3 regions of the Streptomyces sp. BHT-5-2 genome follow, and region 1 is predicted to be linked to each of the others. Evidence: riboswitches for the same ligand, from Rfam matches in the RefSeq annotation. Region 1 holds a riboswitch; each other region holds the start of a gene.
What was found. A riboswitch is a leader RNA that binds a small molecule or an ion and turns the genes downstream of it on or off. The one in region 1 is predicted to bind magnesium.
Positions count from the first base shown of each region.

Region 1 (5,846 bases):
GAAGTAGTACGAGATCAGCCCACGGGCCGCCCCCGCGCGCCGGGCGATGTCGCCGAGCGTCGTGGCGTCGTATCCGCGTTCGCTCACCAGCTCGACCGTCGCCTGCAAGAGCCGCTCGCGGGAGCGCCGCCGCAATTCTTCGTTGACCGATGCGCTGCGGGGGGACATGCTGTAACTCCTGCGTTGACTGGCTGAGAGCCAATATACTCAGTGCAGGTTCCGGGGACCCGCTCGTGAGGGCGGTGAATCCGGCCAGGCTGCCTGATTCGGGCGATGCGGGGGATCGCCCGAATCAGGCTCGTGCCACCTGGGACCGGGCCCGGCGCCCCAGACCGTGCCTGTCGGCCACCAACCAGCCCCTGCGGGACTGCGTGGTCGGGAAGCTCACGGAGGACTGGTCGCCCGAGCAGATATCCGGCCTCCTGGCCAGGACGCACACCGCCGGGTCGGGGATGCGGATCAGCCACGAGACGGTCTACCAGTCCCTGTTCATCCGGACCCGCGGAGTGCTGGCCAAGGCCCTGCAGAAGCACCTCCGCTCGGGCCGGCCGAAACGGCGACATCCACAACACCGTTACCGGACAGCGGTGTTCACAGATCAAGGACGCAGTGTCCATCGGCGAGCGCCCCACCGAAGCCGACGACCGCGCGGTTCCTGGCCACCGGGAGGGCGACCTGCTACTGGGCCGTGGCCTGACCCAGATCGCCACGGTCGTCGAACGTTCCACCCGCTTCAGCGTGCTCGTTCAGCTCGACGGGCGGGGCGTGGCCACCGTCACCGCCGGGCTGTCGGCCAAGATGCTCAAGCTGCCCGCCCAGCTCAGGAACCTTGACCCGGGACCGCGGGATGGAGCCGGCCGGGCACAAGGACGTCACCGCGGCCACCGGCCTGGACGGGTACTTCGCCGACCCGAGCAGCCCGTGGCAGCGCGGCACGAACGAGAACACCGACCGCCTGCCGCGTCAGCACCTCCCAAGAAAACGGCCATGGGAGACCTGACCCAGCACGACCTCGACAACATCGCGCTGAAGCTGAAGCTGAACACACGACCACGGAAGACCCTCGGCTTCGGGACGCCGGCAGATCGGCCGGAGGCTCTGCTGCACTGACCGGTCGAGCGCACCTTTTCTTTTTTCGTGAAGAAGCCTGCACCCGGGGGAGTTGTGGGTGGGCAGGGAGGGATCAGGCCAGCGCTCGTTGCTGCTCGGGGAGTTCGGGTTCGTCGAGGTGCCAGTGGAGGTCGCGGACGTCCGGCTCCAGGGAGAGCCGGGCGATGACCTGCTCCAGGGCCTGGGCGGGGGTGCCGGAGACGGTGACCGCGGCACGGATGCCGGTGGTGTCCTCGGCGTCCCGGCGGGCCCGCAGGCTGACGGGTGTCAGCCCGGATGCGGTGAGCGCCTGGAGCAGGAGGGCGCGGATGTGCGTCTCCGCGCGGCGCTCGCAGACCACGTGCACGGTGGCGTGCACCGCCGCGTCGGGGTCGGAGCCGGCGGCCGGGGCCCGGTCCAGCAGTCGCCCGGCCGGGCGCAGCACGAGGTGGACGGCGAGCACGGCGAGGGTGCCGAGGACGGCGAGTTCGAGCCGTCCGGAGGCGGCCAGGACGCCGGCGGCCGCGGAGCACCACAGGGTGGCGGCGGTGTTCAGACCGCGCACCCCCGCTCCGTCCCGGAGGATCACCCCGCCGCCGAGGAAGCCGATGCCGGAGACGACGTAGGAGGCGACCCGGGTGGGGCTGCCGGAGTCCCCGACGGCCGTGCTGTAGAGGACGAAGAGGGTGGCGCCGGTGGCGACGAGGGCGTTGGTGCGCAGCCCGGCCATCCGGGCGCGCCACTGGCGCTCGACACCGATGAGCGCTCCGCAGGCCACGCCGGTGGCGAGCCGGACGAGGAAGTCGACGATGGTCAGGGTGTGCATGGGAGCACCTCCTCGGGGACGGGGGAGGGGTGGGCTGACGGTGCGGACGGACGGCCGGTGGACCAGGGCGACTTGGGCGGGCTGGATGACGACCGGGACCGTGGCGAGGAAGAGGTGCGTCCGCAGGGCGGTCGGAGCGCGGTGCCGTTCACGGTGGCCTCCCGGCGCCCCTGGCGGGGTGGTGTCGGAGGCGCGCGGCAGCCGGCCGCCCCGCGCGGGTGCGCAGCACGGCGGCCCGTGACGGCGGTCGGCCGTACGGGGGCGTGCCGCGGCGGGGAGGCCGCGCGGGGAGGACGGTTACCGCGTGCCGGAAGGGTGCGAGGGCAGGCGGTGGTGGGGCCGATGATGGCCCGGACTACTGCAATCCATGTCTCCCGCCTCCTTCCGTCCGGGGTGTGCCCGGGGCGCCGTCGTCGATCCGGCAAGGAGCGGACCGGTCGCCGTCGACCGGTTCACCCCCATTCGTCAGAGCTTTGGCACGTCACGGCGTGGCCCCTGCGCGGGGCAGCCACCCGGGGTCACCCCTTGTGCCGGGGAGACCTGTCCTGATCCGGAGCGTCTCTCGACGGGCGGGATCAGTGGCCTGTGTCCGTGGCGAAGCCTCACCGAACGAGGTGACTGCCGCGTCAAACGTCTAGGAGTGTAGCCCCCGCCGGGACGATCACTTGCGTGGGTGTGCAAGTTCTTGACGGAATCCTGCTCGCCGGGCGGATCCGTCCCACCGGTCCGGTGATCGCGCTGGACACCGTGCCGGCCCCGGGTGAGCATGAGGCGCATGTCCCACGACCCCGAGCCCGGCAAGGCGGGCGACGCCGGTACCGACGCCGAGCGCCTGGACCGCATCGAGGCGCTGCTGGCCCCCGCCATGGCGGGGGTGGAGGAGGCCGGGCGGCGGCTGCGGCCGGCCTGGCGGCGGGTGACCCGCGGTGAGCCCCGCTGGCCCTCGACCCTCGCGGTGCTGGTGGCGGCGGCCCTGCAGGGCCTGCTGCCGGGGCGGCTGACGATCCGTCCGGAGTGGCTGCTGCCGGTGCTGGAGACCGCGCTGCTGCTGGTGCTGGTGGTCGCCGATCCGTTCCGCATCGAGCGGGTCTCCCGGCTCTACCGGTGGGCGGGGCTGGCGCTGATCGCGATGATCAGCGCGGCGAACGGCTGGTCCGCGGTGCATCTGGTGATCGGCCTGGTGCATGGCACGGAGGGCGAGGAGGCCGGGCCACTGCTGGCGACCGGCGGCGGCATCTGGGCGACCAACGTCATCGTCTTCGCGCTGTGGTACTGGGAGTGGGACCGCGGTGGTCCGGTCGCCCGGGTCCACGCCGTGCACCGCTACCCGGACTTCCTCTTCCCGCAGATGGCGACGCCGGAGCTGGCCCCGGAGCACTGGGAGCCGCAGTTCGTCGACTACCTGTACCTGTCGTTCACCAACGCCACCGCCTTCAGTCCCACCGACGTGATGCCGCTGACCCGTTGGGCGAAGCTGCTGATGCTGTTGCAGTCGGCGGTCTCGCTGCTGACGGTCGTTCTGGTGGTGGCCCGTGCGGTCAACATCCTCAAGTAGCCCGCGCCAGGCAACTTACGGGCATTCAGAGGCGTCAAAAACGGTGTGGGGACGGCGTGATGAGGGTATGACAGCCTCATGACGGGTCGATGAGACGGCCGTGAGAATCCGATGAATAGTTGCTCGGTTGCGCAATATTTGATCAAGGCTTGACCGGATACCCCGTAACCGTTCGACCGCAAGGATCTGACCTGCGGTTTTGAGCGTTTCGGAGGCGGTGCCGAAAACAATCCCCGGCGGCGGTCAATTCTTTCCCATGACATGGTCAGGTGCCGGAGCCGGATTCCCCGTGCAGCCTGCCCAAGCGGCCGGCTCCCGCTTTCACAACACGTTCGATTGGGGGAACGGGGAACCCGAGCTGCGAACCGGTGCCCGGGCGGCGGCATCTCTAGTGGCGAACGTCCGAGGGTTTCCACCCACCGGCACCGAACAACAGAGGCATATCGATGTCGTCGCCCCTTCTCGAATCGTCCTTCGAGCCGTCAGAATCCATCCCCCCGGGGGCTGTCTACCGCACCGCCGGCACCCCGGCCCCGCGAACCCTGCTCGACGTGCTCGATGCCACCGCCGCCGCACACCCCCAGGCGATCGCCTTGGACACGGGCTCCGAAGTGCTCACCTACCGTGACCTGTGCACCGAGGCCGAGCGCCGCGCACGGCAGCTCAGGGACCGCGGAATCGGTCCCGGCGACCGGGTAGGAGTCCGTGTGCCCTCCGGGACCTCCGAGCTGTACCTGTCCATCCTCGCCGTCCTGCGCAGCGGAGCGGCCTACGTACCGGTCGACGCCGACGACCCCGACGAGCGGGCCGCCACCGTCTTCCGCGAGGCCGCCGTCTGCGCCGTCCTGGGCCCCGACGGCCCGCTGCCCGGCCCGGCCCGGCCCGCCGGGGCGCCGCGCGCCCCGGGCCTCCAGGACGACGCCTGGATCATCTTCACCTCCGGCTCGACCGGCGCCCCCAAGGGCGTGGCGGTCAGCCACCGCTCCGCCGCCGCCTTCGTCGACGCCGAGGCCGGACTGTTCTGCCAGGACCGGCCGCTGGGGCCCGGCGACCGGGTGCTGGCCGGGCTGTCCGTCGCCTTCGACGCCTCCTGCGAGGAGATGTGGCTCGCCTGGCGGCACGGCGCCTGCCTGGTTCCCGCCCCCCGCTCGCTGGTCCGGGCCGGCCACGAACTCGGCCCGTGGCTGGTCGAACGCGGTATCACCGTGGTCTCCACAGTTCCCACCCTCGCCGCACTGTGGCCGGACGAGGCGATGCACCGGGTCCGGCTGCTGATCGTCGGCGGCGAGTCCTGCCCCGCCGGGCTCGTCGACCGCTTCGCCGGCCCCGGCCGCGAGATGTGGAACACCTACGGCCCGACCGAGACCACCGTCGTCGCCTGCGCCGCCCGCCTCCTGCCGGGGGAGCCGGTCCGCATCGGCCTGCCCCTGGAGGGCTGGCAGCTCGCCGTCGTCGACCCGGCCGGCCGGCCGGTGCCGTACGGCGCGGAGGGCGAGCTGCTGATCGGCGGCGTGGGCATCGCCCGCTACCTCGACCCGGCCAAGGACGCCGAGCGCTTCCGGCCCGACGGCGTGCTGGACACCGCCCGCGCCTACCGCACCGGCGACCTGGTCCGCGCCGAACCCGGGGGCCTGCTCTTCGTCGGACGCGCCGACGACCAGATCAAACTCGGCGGCCGCCGGATCGAGCTGGGCGAGATCGACGCCGCCCTGGCCGAGCTGCCCGGCGTCCGCGGCGCCGCCGCGGCCGTCCAGACCACCCCGGCCGGCACCCAGGTCCTGGTCGGCTACATCGTCCCCGACCGGCGCACCGCCGACGGCTCCAGCTTCCAGCAGGACAAGGCCCGCGCGTTGCTCCAGGAACGGCTGCCGGCACAGCTGGTGCCCGTCCTGGCCGAGGTCGAGAGCCTGCCCACCAGGACCTCCGGCAAGGTCGACCGCAAGGCGCTGCCCTGGCCGCTGCCGGCCGCCCCGGCCGACGCCGACGCCAGCGACCCGGCCGCGGCCCTGCACGGCACCGCCGCCCGCCTCGCCGGGATCTGGACCGACCTCCTCGGCGTCCGCCCCGGCCCGGACAGCGACTTCGTCGCCCTCGGCGGCACCAGCCTCGTCGCCGCCCGGATGGCGTCCCGGCTGCGCGTCCACCACCCCGGCGTCTCGGTCGCCGACCTCTACCGCCACCCGGTGCTGCGCGACATGGCCGAGCACCTGGACTCGCTCGGCGGCCCGGTGGACGAGGTCCGCCCGGTCCGCCCCGTCCCGCGTCGCACCGCGGTCGTCCAACTCCTCGTCCAGACCGGCCTGTACGGCATCGCCGGGCTGCGCGGGCTCGTCGGGCTGGCGCTCGCGGACAACGTCCTCGGCTGGCTCGCCCCGC
Region 1 is NZ_CP081497.1:304,698-310,543, forward strand. It holds gene K2224_RS29275 (TetR/AcrR family transcriptional regulator) at 1-168, opposite strand, end outside; gene K2224_RS29285 (hypothetical protein) at 830-1,000, shown strand; gene K2224_RS40905 (hypothetical protein) at 988-1,110, shown strand; gene K2224_RS29290 (MgtC/SapB family protein) at 1,184-1,915, opposite strand; M-box (ykoK) riboswitch at 2,365-2,536, opposite strand; gene K2224_RS29295 (hypothetical protein) at 2,691-3,470, shown strand; gene pls (epsilon-poly-L-lysine synthase Pls) at 3,917-5,846, shown strand, end outside.

Region 2 (5,846 bases), on a different replicon from region 1:
CGGAGAGGTAGCTAGACGAGTTCATGTCCGCACCCTAGGCGGCTCGTCCACGGCAGCAGCGGCCGGGCGTCGCTGTTCGGAGCGGACGATGCGTCGCGCGGCGAGCTGCTTTCCCCATGTGCATGCGGACGGCACTCCCCCTGTGCGGGGGGGGGCGCCGTAACGCCGAGGTCAGCCCAGGCCGAACCAGCCGAGCACCGTCTGCACCAGAAGGATGGTGGACATCGCGGCGACACCGATGACCACGGCGGTGGCGGCGATGCGGTAGCGCGGGCCGTTGGCGGCGCTACCGAGGACCGAGCGGCGGTTGGTCAGCACCAGCAGGTAGATCAGGACGATCGGGCTGATCAGGCCCTGGAGGACCTGGGTGCCGATCAGCAGCTGGATGACGTCGACCGGAGTCATCGCCACCACCGCACCCAGGATGATCTGGGCGGTGAACAGGCCCAGGAACAGCGGGGCGTCGCGGAAGCTGCGTGAGACGGAGCGTTCGACGCCGGCTGCCTCTCCTATGGCGTAGCTGGCGGAGAGCGGGACGACGGCTCCGGCGAGGGCGGAGGCGCCGATCAGGCCGAAGGCGAAGAGGAGTTCGGCGTTGTGGCCGGCGACCGGTTTGAGGGCCTCGGCGGCCTGGGCGGCGGAGTCGAGCGGGCCGGTGCCGCCGATGGCGGAGGCTGTGGCGATGATGATCGTGAGGCTGATGAGGCAGGCGAAGACCGCGCCGAGGATGGCGTCGGCCCGGATGAGCGGGTAGTCGGCGGGCTTGGCGCCGCGGTCGACGACGCCTGCTGCGGCATAGAACTGCATGTACGGGCTGACCGTCGTACCGATCAGGGCGACCGCGAGGAGGATGAAGCTCTTGTCGGGCTCCATGTGCGGGACCACCAGGTGGTGGCCGACGGCGCCCCAGTCGGGGTGTCCGAGGACCATGGCGACCGGGTAGGCGAAGAACGCCAGCGACATGATGAGGAAGATGCGTTCGGCCCAGTGGTAGGAGCCGAACAGCACCAGCGCCCACAGCAGGACCGCGGCCGGTGGGATGACCGCCCACTTGGGGACGCCCAGCAGCTCGAACGCGGCGCCGATGCCCGCGAACTCGCTCACCACCAGGCCGGTGTTGGCCAGCAGCAGGCAGAGGACGGCCAGTGCGGTCAGGCGGAGGCTGAACTGTTCGCGGATCAGGGCACCGAGGCCCTTGCCGGTGTACGCACCGAGCCGGACGGCCATCTCCTGCACCATCACCAGGGCGACCGTGACCAGCACCATGAAGAACAGCGTGCCGTAAGTGAATTGGGAACCGGCCGAGGCGTAGGTGGCGATTCCGGCGGCGTCGTTGCCCGCGTTGGCGGCGACCAGGCCGGGGCCGGCGATCGCCGCGACCATGGTGATACGCCGCCAGCCGGTACGGCGGGCCGGTCGCTCCGCGGCTGGCGGCCCAGTAGCGACGTCAAGGTCACGGGTCACTGAAGAAACCTCCGGAAGTGCAGGCGCCCGCGATCGGGCAGCATCGCGTCGAGCAGGTCGTCGGCCAGAATGCGGCCGAGGGGCCGGTCGGTGTCGTCGACCACCAGGAGCGAGGAGGCGCGGGCGGTGACCAACTCGTCGGCGGCCTCGGCCAACGGCGTGTCGGCGTGGACGACAACCGGCGGGCCGAACTGGGCCAGCCAGGCCACCAGGTCCGCCACCGGCGAGGCGTCCTCGGCCACCGCCAGGTCGAACAGCCCGATGTCGCACAGCAGTCGGCCGTGCTCGTCCACGACGGCGACGGCATCGATCTCGGTGCGGTGCTCGGCCTGCTCGGCCAGCCGGGCACGGACCTGGGCGACGGTCTCGTCCGGGTGGGTGGTGACCAGCAGGGTGGTCATGGCGCCGCCCGCGGTGCCCTCCCGGTGGGTCAGCAGCCGGCGCAGCTCCGCCGCCTCGCCGCTGGGCATGCGGCGCAGCAGGTTCTCGCGCTCCTCGGCGGTGAGGTCGCGCAGGGCGTCGGTGGCCTCGTCCGGTTCCATCTCGTCGACCAGCCGGGCGGCGTGCTCGGGAGCGGCCTCGCGCAGCAGGTTCTCCAGCTCCGCCGGCTCCATCTCCTCCAGCGCGTCGGCGGCCTGCTCCGGCTCCAGCCAGCCCAGCAGCTGCTGGCGCTCGCTGCGGCCGAGGTCTTCGAGGATGTCGGCGAGATCGGCCGGGCGCAGCTGGTGCAGCGCGGCGCGGGAGGCACGCAGCCGGACCTCCGCGGGCCCTTCGGTCGCCTGCTCGCCGAACGGGGCGACCGCGTGCCAGTCCAGCACCCGCTCCGGAGTCGGCCGGGCCTGCCAGCGGCGCGGCCCGAGCCGACGCAGCAGCGTCGGCAGGGAGACGTCCACCCCGACGAGCACCACCTTGTCGACCAGCGGTGCCAGGTACAGGTCGGCCGCCCGGGTCACCTGCACGCCGTCCACGTCCACGAGCTGGTGGTCGAGGACGTCCCTGGCGAGCAGCACCTCACCGGGGCGCCGGGCGAAGTCCCGCATGTCGATCCGCGCGGTGCGCAGCCGTACGTGCCCGGCGTGTACGTTGCCGATGGCGTCCGACGCCAGGAAGGTGTGCCGCCGCCCTATTCGCAGGATCAGGCCGGTGACCGGCGGATACGACTCCTCGCCGTACAGCCGGGCGACCACGTCGACCACCCGGCCGACCTCCTCGCCGGCCTGGTTGGTGACCGGACCGCCCACCAGCCCGGCCAGCGAGACCAGCGAGGTGCGGACGGCTCTGGAGGCGGTGGCGCGGCGCTCCTGGGTGACCCGGCGGTCGCGCAGACGGGCCGAGGTGGACATGAGCAGCGTGTTGACGGACAAGGTGGACACCCCCTTGCCCCGGTATATCGGGGCACCGGGCGGCCACGGCAGCATGCTCTCCCCACGCCGCCGGACTCGGTCCAGGGGCCACCGGGCCTGATTCACCGGGCAGGTCCGCAAGGGGGCCGGGCGGGGTCAGGTCAGTGGAGGAGGGCGGGCCGCCTCGGGCCGCGAAGGGACAGTGAGGACAACGCGGGATGGGGCCGACTATGGCCCGGACTACTGTCCACTCTCGCCTCCTCCCGGTCCCGGCCGCGCTCACGACGTCACGGCCATATGGCAGGGCAGCCGGGCAGAGGCCCCGGCACACCCCAACTCGTCAGAGCTTTGGCACTCCACGGCGTGTCCCCTCAAGCACGGGGAAGCCACTTGGGGTCACCCCTTGGGCCGGGGAGACCTGTCCTGATCCGGAGCGTCTCTCGACGGGTGGGATCAGTGGCCTGTGTCCGTGAAGACGCCTCACCGAACGAGGTGTCTCATCAAAACCGGCTCAACGATACGCCCCCGCCCTCGCCCCCTCCCAATCCATGACCTGCGCTTGACCTCGCACCTACGGGACCGTGACCGTCTCGGTCCCTGTTTCGGGCCGGAGCTCGGTTGCGTCGGCGACGAGTCAGGGCCCGTCCTGAGCAACGAGCGAAATGCGCCATGGATCGCCCGGAGCCCGATGCCGCTGATGGCCGGGGTAGCTCCAGGACCCCGCCGGACCGGTTCACGGTTACCGTTTCGGTCGTGAAGTCCGGGTTGTCGGTGGTAGGTCGAAGGGATGGTTCACCACTAACGGGCGTGCTGCATCAGCCCGGAACGTCGTGATTCACAGCACGTGCGCCAAGCACACGACCCGTAGTTGCGTCGATGCGCAAATAGGTGCAGACTCTGAGAGGTTTGAAGAAGGCACCTCGTTCGGTGAGGCGTCTGCAACGGACACAGGCCACTGACCCCACGACGTCGAGAGACGCCCAGGGTCAGGACAGGTCTCCCCGGCCCAAGGGGTGACCCCAAGTGGCTTCCCCCGTAGGGGATTACGCCGTGCAGTGCCAAAGCTCTGACGAGATGGGGTGAACCGGCCCGGCAGGCCGGTCCGCTCCTTGCCGAGTCGTACGGCGCCCCCGCGCGCCCCGGCCGGGAGGAGGCGAGAGGCATGGACCATAGTTGCAGTAGTCCGTACCACGACCACGGGCGCCCCGTGAACGGGATCCTTATGCCTGCCTCGGCCTCCACGCCGCGGTAGCCACCTCTCCCCCACGCACCCACCGGTGCTCTCACCGGCTTTCGAGCGGCCAACCGGCCCGCTCTGGTGCGCGCCCCGTTCACGCGCGTCCTCATTCACCGCGCGTTCCGCACGTCGGACTGCACGCCCACCGGCACGCCATCACCGGCCCCGACGGTCGACGCCGACTCGACGCTGCCTCGAAGCCGACTCAACGCTGCCTCGAAGCCGGCCTGAAGGGGTCTCGGCGCTGCCTGGCTGTGCGCCCCCGGTCAGCGAGTGCGGCGTCGTTGTCCCGACCCATCCCAAGGAAACAGTCATGAAGCTCCACCACCGCTCGAACCGGCACGCACTGCTGGAGCGGCCTTCCCGGGTCCGCTGGTGCCGCCGGCCCGGTCCCCAGTCGCCGTCGTCCCGTCACGAAGTGCTGGACCTGCCCAGGGCGCCGGTCCACCGCGTTCGTGGACTGGTCGTCGACTGCGGGAGTCGTCACGTGTCACTCGACGGACGCCAACTGGACCTCACCTGCATGGAGTTCGAGCTGCTCACCCATCTGGTGGCTCACCAGCACCGGGTCTACAGCCGCGAGCAGTTGATGTCACTGGTATGGCAGCAGACACCCGCCGGAGACCTGCGCACGGTCGACGTTCACATCGCCCGCCTGCGCCGGAAGCTCGGTCCTGGACACCAGGGGTTGATCCGCACCGTACGCATGGTCGGCTACGCCTTCGACCCGTCGGCCACGCCCACGTCCCGCCGCTGAGCGGGGAGGACCGACGGTCCGCCCGCGCCTGTCGGTCCTCCCCGCCAAGTCGCCGAGATCCCAAGGAAAACCGATATGCGATTCCTGCCTCGTTCCCTTCGCAAGCAGACCAGGCACCCCGGGTCCGGTACGACGACGTCCCGGAGCCGCGCACTGGTCACCCTCCACGTGCGCTGCGACCGGCACGCCGAGAACAAGGTACGCGCGCTGTGCGTACTGGCCCTGAGCCAGCCCGGCGCCCGACTGGAGGCTCTGCGCTCCGCCCGGTACGACTCGGTCACCGCGCACCTGCACCTGACGGCCACCCTGGACGTCACGGAAACCGGACTGCTCGACCGGCTCGTCGACATGCTCTCCCGCGTTCCGTCCGTGCGCGACCTGCACTGGCAGCGTGACGACGGCGCCGACGGTCGCGCATCCGTCCCGGGAAGGGGGTCGGCCGGTGCAACCGCGCACTGACCACGACGGCGACCTGCTCCCGGTGTGTGCCACGAACGTGCCGTTCGCAGTCTCCGAAATCGCCGCCGTGACAGCGGCGTTGAAGGCGATTGCCGGTCCGGTCCGGCTCCGGTTGTTACAGGCGCTGGCCGACCGCGACCTCTCGATCGGCCAGTTGGCGGAGTACATCGGGGCCCCTTACGCGACCGTTTCCCAGCACCTCGCCCAGCTGCGTGCGGCGGGCCTGGTCACGGTGGCCGGCAGCGGAAGCCGCGTCCTGTACGGCACCAGCAACCCCCACCTCCCAGCCGTTCTCATGGCCGCTCGGCAGTTGGCCGCGCATCCCGTGCACCCCGCGCGCCCCGTCCGGCCCGCAGCCGGAGCCCCAGCCGGAGTCGGGTGAAGCACCGCGGACGGCAGGGAACAAGACGGCAGGGAACAGGGCAGACAACAACAGAACATATGGCGTCAGTGCGGCGTTCGGTGATGCGGGGATCTCCCGGATCACCGAACGCCGCAGGCGTGTGTCGGGTCCGATCTCCGGCAGCTGACGCCCAGTCAGGCACGGGAGCGAGCCGCACGGGGATGAACGAGCCGCACGGCGATG
Region 2 is NZ_CP081496.1:3,898,995-3,904,840, forward strand. It holds gene K2224_RS17435 (SDR family NAD(P)-dependent oxidoreductase) at 1-25, opposite strand, end outside; gene K2224_RS17440 (NRAMP family divalent metal transporter) at 172-1,464, opposite strand; gene K2224_RS17445 (magnesium transporter MgtE N-terminal domain-containing protein) at 1,461-2,828, opposite strand; M-box (ykoK) riboswitch at 3,132-3,306, opposite strand; M-box (ykoK) riboswitch at 3,720-3,893, shown strand; gene K2224_RS41400 (winged helix-turn-helix domain-containing protein) at 4,358-4,801, shown strand; gene K2224_RS17455 (hypothetical protein) at 4,877-5,260, shown strand; gene K2224_RS17460 (helix-turn-helix transcriptional regulator) at 5,244-5,642, shown strand.
Region 2: it holds a riboswitch for magnesium, as region 1 does, so the genes downstream of both, K2224_RS41400 (winged helix-turn-helix domain-containing protein) here and K2224_RS29290 (MgtC/SapB family protein) in region 1, are expected to answer to the same signal.

Region 3 (5,846 bases), on a different replicon from region 1:
GGCGGCGGTCAGGATGATGGAGAGGGTGACGAGGACGGCGACCACGAAGGAGGTGAAGACGTTCATGGCCTTGCCGTTGACCCACGGGCCCAGTACGGCACGGTCGTTGCACAGCAGGAGCAGGAAGACCGAGGCGGAGGGCAACAGGACACCGGCGAGGGTCTGGACGCCTTCGGTGAGCAGGCCCAGCGGGGAGCCGGGGATGATCACGATGATCGCGGCGGTGAGGATGAGGCCGGCGAAGACGGCGTAGAAGCCCTTGGCGCCCTTGATGCCGCGGTGCAGGGAGTGCTTGAGGCCCAGGACGTCGCCGAGCGCGTAGGCGGTGGACAGCGACACCGCCGAGGCGCCGATGATCGAGGCGTCAAGCAGCGCGATGGCGAAGAGCACGCCCGCGGTCCTGCCCGCGTACGCCTCCAGGCCGTGTGCGACGCCCGCCGCGTCGTCGAACTTCCCGAAGCCGCCGGTTCCGGCGAACGCGACCGCGGTGAAGCCCATCATGGCCGCGGCGCCGATGACCACGATGACGATGCCGAGCCACAGGTCGGCCTTCTCGTAGCGCATGAAGCGCGGGGTGATGCGCTTGTCGATGACGTAGGACTGTTGGAAGAAGAGCTGCCAGGGCGCCACGGTGGTGCCGACGATCGCGATGATCAGCAGCATGACGTCGGAGAGTCGGGAGTGGGCCGGCAGGCCGGGGACGACGAAGTCGTGCGCCATCTGCGAGGTGGCGGGGTGGGCGATGAAGTAGATCGGGATCAGCAGCAGGGAGCCCAGGCAGAGCAGGACCGCGGTGCGTTCGAAGCGGCGGAAGGAACCGGTGGAGGCGGCGACGATGACCACCGCGGCGGCGACCAGCACGCTGGCGGTCTTCGGCAGTCCGAGGTAGCCGACGGCGAGGGTGACGCCGATGAACTCGGTGACGATGGTCAGCGCGTTGAGCAGGAACAGGTCGATGACCGAGAACGCGCCCCAGAACTTCCCGAACCGCTCCAGGATGAGCCGGGCGTGCCCCACCCCGGTGACGGCACCGAGCCGGAGCACCATCTCCTGGTTGACGTACAGGACCGGGACGAGCAGCAGCAGGGTCCACAGCAGGCGGGTGCCGTAGTTCTGGCCGGCCTGGGTGTAGGTGCCGAAGGCGCCGGCGTCGTTGTCGCCGACCATCACGATCAGGCCGGGGCCGATGATCGCGAGCAGGGTCTTGAGCTTCGCGGTGAGGCCGTGGCGCGGGGCGGTGTCGTCCTGCTTGATGGTGCCCAGGGCGCCGCGGATGTCGCCGACGTGGGCGTCGTCGAGGACGGCGGTGCGGGGTGCCGCCGTGGTCGGGTTGGTGAGCATGGTTTCGGTCATGGAGGGACCTCCCGTTCCCCCGAGGGGGGAGGTTTTGGGCATGCGGGGGGCGACCCGTTGCCCTCGGCGCGCAGGCCGGCGGCCCGCGGCGGCGGCAGGCCGCACGGGTGCCGGGACAGGGGCGCGAGAAGCGCGCGGAGGGTGGTTACCGCATGCGGGAACGGAGCAGGGGCAGGCGGAGGTGGGGCCTACTGTGGCCCGGACTATGAGGACCGCGGTCCATGTCTCTCGCCTCCTCCCGGCCGGGGCGCGCGGGGGCGCCGTACGACTCGGCAAGGAGCGGACCGGCCTGCCGGGCCGGTTCACCCCATCTCGTCAGAGCTTTGGCACTGCACGGCGTAATCCCCTACGGGGGAAGCCACTTGGGGTCACCCCTTGGGCCGGGGAGACCTGTCCTGACCCTGGGCGTCTCTCGACGTCGTGGGGTCAGTGGCCTGTGTCCGCTGCAGACGCCTCACCGAACGAGGTGCCTTCTTCAAACCTCTCAGAGTCTGCACCTATTTGCGCATCGACGCAAGTAGAGTCGGAAGCCGGCCGCCGGCGCACGCCTCGACACCCGCCCCGCACCCGCCGAGCCCTGATCCGCAGCCTGCACCTCTCTCCATGTTTGCACGCATGCGCAAGTAGCCCAGAGGGGCGACCGCGCCGACACCGCATTTATTTGCGTATGGATGCAATAAGGGGCAGACTGCTCGCGGCACCCGTCCCGTCGCACTTCGGATGCGGCATCCGGCGGGCGCCATGGAACGGCATCACGGAACGGAGGCAGCCATGGGTCATGACCCCCTCAGTCCCCGCTGCCTCACCGGCAGCCACTGACGCGTCCGCCGCTCTCCCCCGCCGTCCGCGCGGCAGCCGAGGCCAGGTCCCTCGCGCCTCGCCCGTTCGCCCCGATCCCCCGCACGGGCCGTGGCACGTCCCCGCGACAGGCGCCCTTCCCCAGTCTGATTTCTCCCACACCGGGCCGGAAATCCGCCCCGCACCCGCACCATGGCCGTCCGCCACGGTCGCGGCGCCGGCGGTGCCGGGGCCACAGTGTGGTCGGAGGTTGATGTGATGTCGTCGTTCCCCACGCGCCCGGAGGTCGTGCGGGCCTCGCTGCCCTCCCGGGTCGCCGGCCGGATGTCCCGGATGGGCTGGGTGGACGTGGTGGTCGCCGCCGCCGTGCTGGTCCTGCTGTACGCCACCCTGCGGGTGGGCCAGGGCACCACGATCCGCTTCGCCACCGGCCAGAACGTCCACGTCGACACCGACCCCGGCCGACTGCCCTACGACGCCGCGCGCAGCCTGCTGCGGATGTTCGTCGCGCTCGCGATCTCGACGGTCTTCACCTTCGTCTACGCCGTGGCCGCCGCCCGCAGCCGCCGCCTGGAGCGGATCCTCATCCCGGCCCTGGACATCCTCCAGTCCGTGCCGGTGCTGGGCTTCCTCACCGTCGCGGTGACCGGGTTCGTCGCACTGTTCCCCGGCTCGATGCTGGGCCTGGAGTGCGCGTCGATCTTCGCGATCTTCACCTCGCAGGCGTGGAACATGACCTTCGGCTTCTACCACTCCCTCACCTCCCTCCCCCGCGAACTGGACGAGCTCTCCCGCTCGTTCCGCTTCACCCGCTGGATGCGCTTCTGGAAGGTGGAGCTGCCAGCGGGGGCGATCGGGCTGGTGTGGAACGGCATGATGAGCTTCGGCGGCGGCTGGTTCTTCCTCGTCGCCTCCGAGGCCATCAGCGTCAACAACCGCGACTACGCCCTGCCCGGCGTCGGCTCCTACGCCGGCGCGGCCATCGCCGACGGCGACCTGGGCAAGGTCGGCTGGGCGATCGTCACCATGGCCGTCATGGTCATCGGCGTGAACTTCCTCTTCTGGCGCCCGCTGACGGCCTGGGTGGAGAAGTTCAAGAACGAGCAGTCCGAGGCGAGCGAGGTCCAGCGCTCCTATGTCCTGGACCTGCTGCGCCGCTCCCACTGGCCCGCGCTGGCCGGACGCCTGCTGGGGCCCGTGGGGCGGGGGCTGGCCCGGGCGGGCCGGATCTTCGGCACCGACGACCGACGGCTCCTCACCGACCGGCGCCGACAGCGAACCGGCGACATCACCTTCGCCGTCGTGGCCGGCGGCATGATCCTGTGGGGCCTGACCGACCTCGTCGGCTACCTGCGCGACCGCACCGGGCTCGGCGTCTTCGGCGAGCCCCTGCTGCTGGGCCTGGCGACCCTCGCCCGGGTGGTCGTGGTGGTCGTCGGCGCCACCCTGGTCTGGGTCCCCATCGGGGTCCGGATCGGCTTCTCCCCGAAACTGACACGCATCGCCCAGCCGTTGGTCCAGATCCTGGCGAGCTTCCCGGCCAACTTCCTCTTCCCGCTCGCCGTCTGGTTCTTCCTCAGGACCGGACTGTCCCTGGACGTCGGCGGCGTCCTGCTGATGGCGCTGGGCGCCCAGTGGTACATCCTCTTCAACACCATCGCCGGCGCCATGTCCATCCCCACCGACCTCCGCGAGGCCATGGACGACCTGGGCATCCACGGCTGGCAACGCTGGCGGCGACTGATCCTCCCCGGCATCTTCCCCTCGTACGTCACCGGCGGCATCACCGCCTCCGGCGGCGCCTGGAACGCCTCGATCGTCTCCGAGATCGTCCCGTTCGGCGCCACCACCCTCACCGCCACCGGCCTGGGCGCCTACATCTCCCACGCCACCGCCCACGGCGACTTCCCGCACCTGATCGCCGGCGTCGCCGTGATGAGCCTGTACGTCGTCGGCCTCAACCGCCTCTTCTGGCGCCGCCTGTACCGCCTGGCCGAAACCCGCTACGCCGCCTGACCCGCTGCCCGACAGCCTTGGAGCCCCCATGGTCCTCAGCACCCTCCGCAACCTCCGCACCCGCCGGAGCGCCGCCCCGCAGCCGCACCGGGCCCGCCCGGCCGACGACGACGTCCTGCTGTCCGCCGAGGCCCTGACCAAGTCCTACGCCGGCGCCGACGGCGAACTCCCGGTCCTCACCGGCATCGACCTCACCGTCCGCGCCGGGGAGATCGTCGCCCTGCTCGGCAAGTCCGGCTCCGGCAAGTCCACCCTGCTGCGCTGCCTGGCCGGCCTCATCCCGCCCAGCAGCGGCACCGTGGCCTACCGCGGCACCCCGCTGACCGGCGCCAACCCCGGCACCGCCATGGTCTTCCAGACCTTCGCCCTGCTGCCCTGGCTCACCGTCCAGCAGAACGTCGAAATCGGGCTGGAAGCCCGCGGCGTCCCCACCGACCGGCGCGCCAAGGCCGCCCTCCAAGCCATCGACCTCATCGGCCTCGACGGCTTCGAATCCGCCTACCCCAAGGAACTCTCCGGCGGCATGCGCCAGCGCGTCGGCTTCGCCCGCGCCCTCGTCGTCGAACCCGACGTGCTGATGATGGACGAACCCTTCTCCGCCCTCGACGTCCTCACCGCCGAGAACCTCCGCGGCGAGCTGCTGGAACTGTGGGAATCGGGCCAGTTCCCCACCCGCGCCATCGTCCTGGTCACCCACAACATCGAGGAGGCCGTCCTGATGGCCGACCGCATCGTCGTCCTCGGCTCCCGCCCCGGCACCATCCGCGAGACCTTCGACGTCGCCCTCGACCGCCCCCGCGACCGCGACGCGGCCGCCTTCGAGGACCTCATCGACCGCGTCTACCGCACCATGACCGGCCGCCCCAAGGAAACCCGCCTCCCCGGCCGTACCGAGGCCATGGAACGGGAGAAGCGCACCTACGCCAACACCCCGCTGCCCACCACCAGCGTCGACGCCCTTTCCGGCCTCGCCGAAATGGTCGACCACCGAGGAGGCCGCTGCGACCTCGCCGATCTGGCCGAAGAACTCGGCCTGGAGATCGACGACATCCTGCCGCTCGTCGACGCCCTCGACCTCCTGGGGCTGGCCAAGATCAGCGAGGACGACCTCGTCCTCACCGAACGCGGCACCGCCTTCGCCGACGCCGACGTCCAACAGTCCAAGGCGATCTTCGCCCCCGCCGCGCTGGAGATCCCCCTGGTCAAACTGATCACCACCAGCCTTCGGCAGAACCCGCACCGCACCCTGCGCGCCGGCTTCTTCCGCGACCTGCTCGCCCACCACTACACCAGCGAGCAGATCGAACAGCAGCTGGACACCGCCACCGACTGGGGGCGCTACGCCGAGCTCTACTCCTACGACGCCGACCCCCAGGAGTACCGCCTCGACGAAGCCGGCACCCTGCTGTGAGCCGCGGCCGCTACTCCGCCGTCGCGGGCCGCCGGGCCCGCACCCGCCGACCGGCCGCCCCCGCCGGCCGTTCCTGCGCCACCGCGGCCGTCTCCCCCGGCCCGCTCACCGACCCGGCCGCCTCCGACGCCACCGCCGAGGCCACCAGCGACGCCTCCTCCAGCAGTCCCCGCACATGCGGGTCGGCCACCCGGTAGTAGATCCGCGTACCCTCCCGCCGGGTGACCACCAGGCCCGCCGTGCGGAGCTTCGCCAGGTGCTGCGAGAC
Region 3 is NZ_CP081496.1:3,906,042-3,911,887, forward strand. It holds gene K2224_RS17475 (NRAMP family divalent metal transporter) at 1-1,353, opposite strand, end outside; M-box (ykoK) riboswitch at 1,653-1,826, opposite strand; gene K2224_RS17480 (ABC transporter permease subunit) at 2,410-4,167, shown strand; gene K2224_RS17485 (nitrate/sulfonate/bicarbonate ABC transporter ATP-binding protein) at 4,196-5,578, shown strand; gene K2224_RS17490 (metalloregulator ArsR/SmtB family transcription factor) at 5,589-5,846, opposite strand, start outside.
Region 3: it holds a riboswitch for magnesium, as region 1 does, so the genes downstream of both, K2224_RS17475 (NRAMP family divalent metal transporter) here and K2224_RS29290 (MgtC/SapB family protein) in region 1, are expected to answer to the same signal.